One region of the Paenibacillus sp. FSL R5-0517 genome, then DNA from elsewhere that is predicted to be linked to it. Evidence: riboswitches for the same ligand, from Rfam matches in the RefSeq annotation. Region 1 holds a riboswitch; the other holds the start of a gene.
What was found. Region 1 has a riboswitch for ZMP and ZTP ahead of MKX40_RS27935 (TIGR01440 family protein). Riboswitches for the same ligand answer to the same signal wherever they lie in the genome.
Positions count from the first base shown of each region.

Region 1 (3,170 bases):
TGGTCATATGATTCTGAATGCATTCCGTGAAGGCGATACCAAGCTGGTGGACCACCGTTCCCTGCTCGGCGTTATACTGTTCTCCCTCAGCGTAAGTGTGGATTCGTTCTCCGTTGGCGTTTCCTTAGGGATGTTTAGCAGTGATCTGATCTTAACCGTACTGGCTTTTGGCTTTTGTGGCGGGGTGATGTCGGTGATGGGGCTGCTATTAGGCCGTCGGGTGAGTCAGAATCTTGGGGATTATGGTGAGGCCATTGGTGGCGCAATCTTGCTTGCGTTTGGACTTTTGTTTATATTTTAGAATAAAACTTGAGATATCCTATCATTCGCATCATATGTAAAATGGGGAGGCTAACACAATGAAACATATTTTATTCGTATGTACAGGCAATACGTGCCGCAGCCCCATGGCAGAGGGGCTTTTGCGAAAGTTGGCATCGGAGCGCGGCATTCAGGTAGAGGTTCGTTCCGCAGGTGTGGCAGCTACGTCGGGTATGCCGATTTCCCGTCATGCGGAAGCGGTTCTGAGAGATCATAACGTTGAAGGTCCACCTCATTCCACACAACTTAGCGCCAACCTGGTAGGTTGGGCGGATCTGGTTCTTACATTAACACGGAGTCATAAGCAGCATGTCATGCAGGTATTTCCCGACTCTGTCCACAAAACCTATACATTGAAAGAGTATGTGGAGGACGACGAGCAGGTATTAAGAGATGTTCAGGAATTGGACAGCCTGTTTGCAACGCTGGAGATGAAACGTGCCCTTGGGCAAGAGATCCTGGCATCGGAACGTGAGCGAGCCATTGAGATCAGACAACGCATTCCTAGTTTCGACATCTCCGATCCATTTGGTGGGAGTCGTGATGATTATAATATCGCTGCGGCCGAGATTCGGACGGCATTGGACCGGCTTTTGGATAAGTTGGGATAATTCTGATCCTGCGGGGCAGGTTAGAGAAACAGGACACGTGATGTAAATTAACCGTTGATTTTAAACGCGGGTTGTTTTATGATGAAGGGGAAAACAGGGATCCGGTGTAACTGGCGACGAAGTGGGCATAACCACGATGGAGCACCGGAACAAACGGCCGGTCGCCTGGGCAAAAGAGCAATTCTGCGTTACCCGCAGACTGCTCTTTTTTTCGTCTTTCATCTGATTATTCGCTATAATAGATCCTGAGATGCCGTGCAAGAATACGAAGGACAGCCAAGAGACAGCGGGCATGATTTTATCAGGAGGCGATGATAGGATGACTATAGAGTTAGATTCAGAACAACCCGGATTGCAGGAACAGACCGCATCCATTCTGCATGAACTGGCGCTTGCCGGACAGCTTGGGCCTGGACAGATCGTTGTGATCGGTACAAGCACAAGTGAAGTTGCAGGGGCACGGATTGGTACGAGTGGTGCTATTGAAGTGGCGCAACAGCTTCTTGCGGGTATACGCGAAGTGCAGGAGGAATTCGGTTTTGATACCGTATTCCAGTGTTGTGAGCATCTGAACCGTGCGCTGGTCATGGAACGTTCTGTGCTTACTCGTCTTGGATTGACTGAGGTTGGTGCAGTACCCGTGCCCAAGGCCGGAGGTTCAATGGCATCCGCAGCATATCGTTCGCTGACCGATCCATGCCTGGCTGAACATGTGCAGGCCCATGCGGGACTGGACATTGGGGAGACGATGATTGGCATGCATCTCCGGCATGTAGCCGTACCTTTTCGTACAGCGCTCCGCTATGTTGGAGATGCGCGTGTGACCACAGCGTTGACTCGTCCGAAGTTAATTGGCGGCGAACGCGCGGTGTATCGTATGGAAGAACAACCAGATTCAACATTTTGTGACTGATATCTTCAACCAATATAAAGCTAAATTAGACTTTACACAAAAACGGAGAGTGCAACACCAATCTGAAGAAGCAAAGCGTTCGCCTTTATCACCGGATTTTCCCTTTATTATAAGGGAGTTCAGAAAAATCAGGGGATAACAGCGATCGGAAGATGGTGATGCAATCGAAGTGAGGAGTGTAACCACTGTAGTTTCGCTTTATAACTTCACTTATAACTGGGAGGAATTTAATCATGGAACAATTGCGCAAGAATGACCCGGCAGTACTGGAAGCGATGAATCTTGAACTGAAACGTCAACAGAACAACATCGAACTGATTGCATCCGAGAACATCGTGAGTGAAGCAGTAATCGAAGCATTGGGATCTGTACTGACCAACAAGTACGCTGAAGGCTATCCAGGTAAACGTTACTATGGCGGTTGTGAGCATGTGGACGTTGTTGAAGACATTGCGCGTGATCGTGCCAAAGAATTGTTCGGAGCAGAACACGTGAATGTTCAACCTCACTCCGGCGCACAAGCGAACATGGCAGTATATCTTGCAGCGTTGAAACCTGGTGATACTGTACTTGGTATGAACCTTGCCCATGGTGGACACCTCACGCACGGTAGCCCGGTTAACGCTTCCGGTTTGCTGTACAACTTTGTGGCATACGGCGTGCAGGAAGATACATTCCTGATTGATTATGATGAAGTGCGCAAAGCGGCTTTCAAACACCGCCCTCGTCTGATCGTTGCAGGTGCAAGTGCATATCCGCGTACCATTGATTTTGAAAAGCTGGCTTCCATCGCCAATGATGTAGGTGCTTTGTTCATGGTGGATATGGCTCATATTGCAGGATTGGTTGCTGCTGGTTTGCATCCAAACCCGGTTCCACATGCGCATTTCGTAACAACAACAACACACAAAACGTTGCGTGGACCTCGTGGTGGTATGATTCTGTGCCGTAAAGCATGGGCAGCAGCGATTGATAAAGCGGTATTCCCGGGTTCCCAAGGTGGTCCTTTGATGCACGTAATTGCTTCCAAAGCGGTAGCATTCGGAGAAGCTTTGCAACCAGAGTTCAAAACATATGCACAGAACGTTGTGAAAAACGCACAGGTTCTGGCTGAAACACTGATCGCTGAAGGCTTGAACATCGTATCCGGTGGTACAGATAACCACTTGATGCTGATCGACACACGCAGTGTGAACATCACAGGTAAAGAAGCTGAGCATGTACTTGATTCCATCGGTATTACCGTGAACAAAAATGCAATTCCATTCGACCCTACAAGCCCGTTTGTAACGAGTGGTATTCGAATTGGTACACCTGCTGCAACT
Region 1 covers NZ_CP150235.1:6,237,267-6,240,436, reverse strand. The annotation lists gene MKX40_RS27945 (manganese efflux pump MntP family protein) at 1-301, shown strand, start outside; gene MKX40_RS27940 (low molecular weight protein arginine phosphatase) at 360-932, shown strand; ZMP/ZTP riboswitch at 1,029-1,110, shown strand; gene MKX40_RS27935 (TIGR01440 family protein) at 1,252-1,845, shown strand; gene glyA (serine hydroxymethyltransferase) at 2,079-3,170, shown strand, end outside.

Region 2 (3,170 bases), 2.5 Mb from region 1:
AAAGTGGTTATGGACCCTCAATCCTGGAACTTGCGAGCGATATCCTGTTATGAGAAATGTGGTTTTCAAAGGATTATGCTGTTGGAGAAACATGAGCTGCATGAAGGGCAGATGAGAGACTGCTGGCTCATGGAATATGCACGTTAGAATATTAAGAGCTATTTTCATCATACAAACAAGGAGGAATAATGGATGGACGAACGATTTCCGATAGGCCCATTTGTACACACGGGTGAAGTTACTTTGGCACAGCGGGAGAAGTGGATTCAGGACATTGCTGAGCTACCTGAACGCGCGCGAGAAGCGGTAAAGGGGCTGAGTGAAGAGCAATTAAGTCTGCCGTATCGAGAAGGTGGATGGATGCTCAAACAGGTCATTCACCACATGGCAGACAGCCATATGAACAGTATGATTCGTTTCAAGTTGGCACTGACCGAGGATACACCTACAATTCGACCGTATTATGAAGAGCGTTGGGCTGAACTGAGTGATTCAAGGGACCTGGATGTTGAGTTCTCACTTCAAATTCTGGATGCGCTCCATCGTCGGTGGGTGGTTCTGTTAAAGGCACTGACAGATGCGGATTATGCCAAACAATTCTATCATCCCTCATCGCAAGAAACGACGAGACTGGATTATAATCTGGGCATGTATGCTTGGCATGGCAAACACCATGTTGCTCATATTACATCGCTTCGAGATCGACTGGAAATTTAGTTAGGATAAATATCTTATTAAGGAGAATTTATTAATGACTGTACATATCAGATTATTAAATGAGAGTGATCCTGTAATCATATCCAAGGCGTTTCAGGAGCAGGGGTGGGGGAGATACGCTGAGCAGTATCTTCATTACTTGGCTGAACAACAGAATGGGGACCGTGTAACCTTGGTAGCGGAGTTGAATGGAGAATTTGCCGGATACGTGAATGTATTGTGGCATTCCAAATACCCTTCTTTCAGGGAACAAGGCATTCCCGAAATTAACGATTTTAATGTGCTGATCAAGTTCCAGCGCCAAGGTATTGGTTCACGGTTGATGGACCGCGCAGAGGAAGTTATTTCGGAACGAACGGATGTAGCAGGTATTGGTGTAGGTGTATTTTCCGATTATGGCAAAGCGCAAGTTTTATATGCCCATCGCGGATACATACCGGACGGTCATGGTGTTCACAGACACGATCATTACATTCAGCCAGGTGAAGAAACGATTATGGACGACGATGTTGTACTTTATCTTACGAAGAAATTAAGAGGCATACAATAAGTGTGAGTGATGTATACTGGTTTTTAAATATCGATTGTGTGTGACTGGCGTAAACGTGGAGTGAACCACGAGGAAGCACATATATTATATGCCGTACGCCTGGGCAAAGTGTTTGATCTTTTGATCAAACACTTTATTTATTATTCGGGTACGAGAGGACGGGTGGCGGCAATGAAAATGGCGTTTGTTTTATTTGATGGAATGACAAGCATGGATTTGGCTGGATTCTGTGAAGCTGTGATCTTTAAGGGGAGGGGGTGGCAAGATGACTATTCGTCTTTTTCAAACGATTGATCAGCCAGCAGTGCTGAAAATGATGACGGACCATCATTTTCAATTCCCTTCGTTTATACGCGAACAGTATCCTGCGCGCTGGGATTTATTTTTAAATATGATGGATGAACGGATCAGTGCTTATTATGTCATGGTTGACGAAGCAGATGTTGTCATAGGTCATGCTGGTTATATCTTTCAGCCTACGGTTAACCGATATGAAATCGTTGGCGTTGTTACGTGTAAATCACACCTTCGACAAGGTGTAGCACGTACACTAATTACTGAAATATGCATGAAAATAGCTGGATTTGGATGTAGTGATATCATGCTTTACACACTTGATCATGCAGAAAATGAAGCGGCGCTCGTATTTTATGAACGAATGAATTTTCAAAAGGAAGGTATCGATATGAATTATTATACCTCGGGGTTCCATAGGCTGGCTCTTGTCAAAACATTATAAGTAACTTCAAGAAATCCATTTTACTCAAAATCTGATCTTGATTTGTTAAGCTAATTTAACCTATCTGCATAGTGAAGGGGAAGCTCCTATTCTCCAAAGTAGGATCGCTACAACGGTCTGATCTGAAACTTCGATCAAAGCAGTGTAATGCCAAAGAAAGATAATGAAAAAGCTGTCCTGCATGTTATACTCTATTGGAAGTTGAGGAATGATAAGCAGGATGTTGAGAGATTAGATGATCAGAGGAGTGAATGATGCATGTTTAGCAAAGTCGGCCAAATTATGTTGTATGTCAACAATCAGGATGAATCACTAGCATTTTGGACGGAAGTTGCAGGATTCCACATTGTGGATGAAGTAAACCTCGACGAGGGCATGAGATGGATTGAGATTGCGCCTACCCCAGATTCGCAGACGAGCATTATTCTCCATGACAAAGAGTTTGTCGAGCGGATGTCGGCGGGTGTAAATCTGGGTACACCATCATTAATGTTCTTCACCGAAAATCTGGATCAACTATATGCTGACTTGTCTGGAAAACATGTAACGGTTGGAGAGATTGTCGAGATGCCAACGGGGCGTGTCTTCAACTTTGCTGATAACGAAAAAAATTACTTTGCAGTCTTGGAGCGGACGAAGTAAACTTCAACTAAAAACTACTACAATTGTAAGCGATCGACATCCAAGTCGGTCGTTTTTTTGTTGGAAAAATCTTATATTTCAGAGTAGAAAAATACAAGAAAAATAGAGGATTAATGGTTAAAAATGTTATAATAAAGTGTAGCTAATTTAATGAAAATTGACGAGAAATGAAGGGTATGAACTGAAGTTTCGGATGGAGGATTTAAGGAGGAATGTGGTAGTGGAAAAAACGATTAAAAGTGTACAGGATCTATATGATATGCTCGATGCAGACTTCAGATCTGCCAAGCAATTTTGGGAGCCTTTCTATGAGGACCGGAACAGACCCATACCCTTTTTCCCAAACAAACCGGATGAGAATCTGGTAGCACATGTGAACGCAGGTTTGCTTGCAGGTGGCAAGGCACTGGAACTGGGTTGTGGTCCAGGCAGAAATGCATTGTATTTGACCCGCCAAGGATATCAGGTAGATGCTTATGATCTTTCCAAGACAGCTATTGCCTGGGCTAAGGAGAGGGCGGC
Region 2 covers NZ_CP150235.1:1,811,888-1,815,057, forward strand. The annotation lists gene MKX40_RS08140 (GNAT family N-acetyltransferase) at 1-147, shown strand, start outside; gene MKX40_RS08145 (YfiT family bacillithiol transferase) at 193-717, shown strand; gene MKX40_RS08150 (GNAT family N-acetyltransferase) at 752-1,267, shown strand; ZMP/ZTP riboswitch at 1,298-1,379, shown strand; gene MKX40_RS08155 (GNAT family N-acetyltransferase) at 1,533-2,006, shown strand; gene MKX40_RS08160 (VOC family protein) at 2,265-2,648, shown strand; gene MKX40_RS08165 (class I SAM-dependent methyltransferase) at 2,869-3,170, shown strand, end outside.
Region 2: it holds a riboswitch for ZMP and ZTP, as region 1 does, so the genes downstream of both, MKX40_RS08155 (GNAT family N-acetyltransferase) here and MKX40_RS27935 (TIGR01440 family protein) in region 1, are expected to answer to the same signal.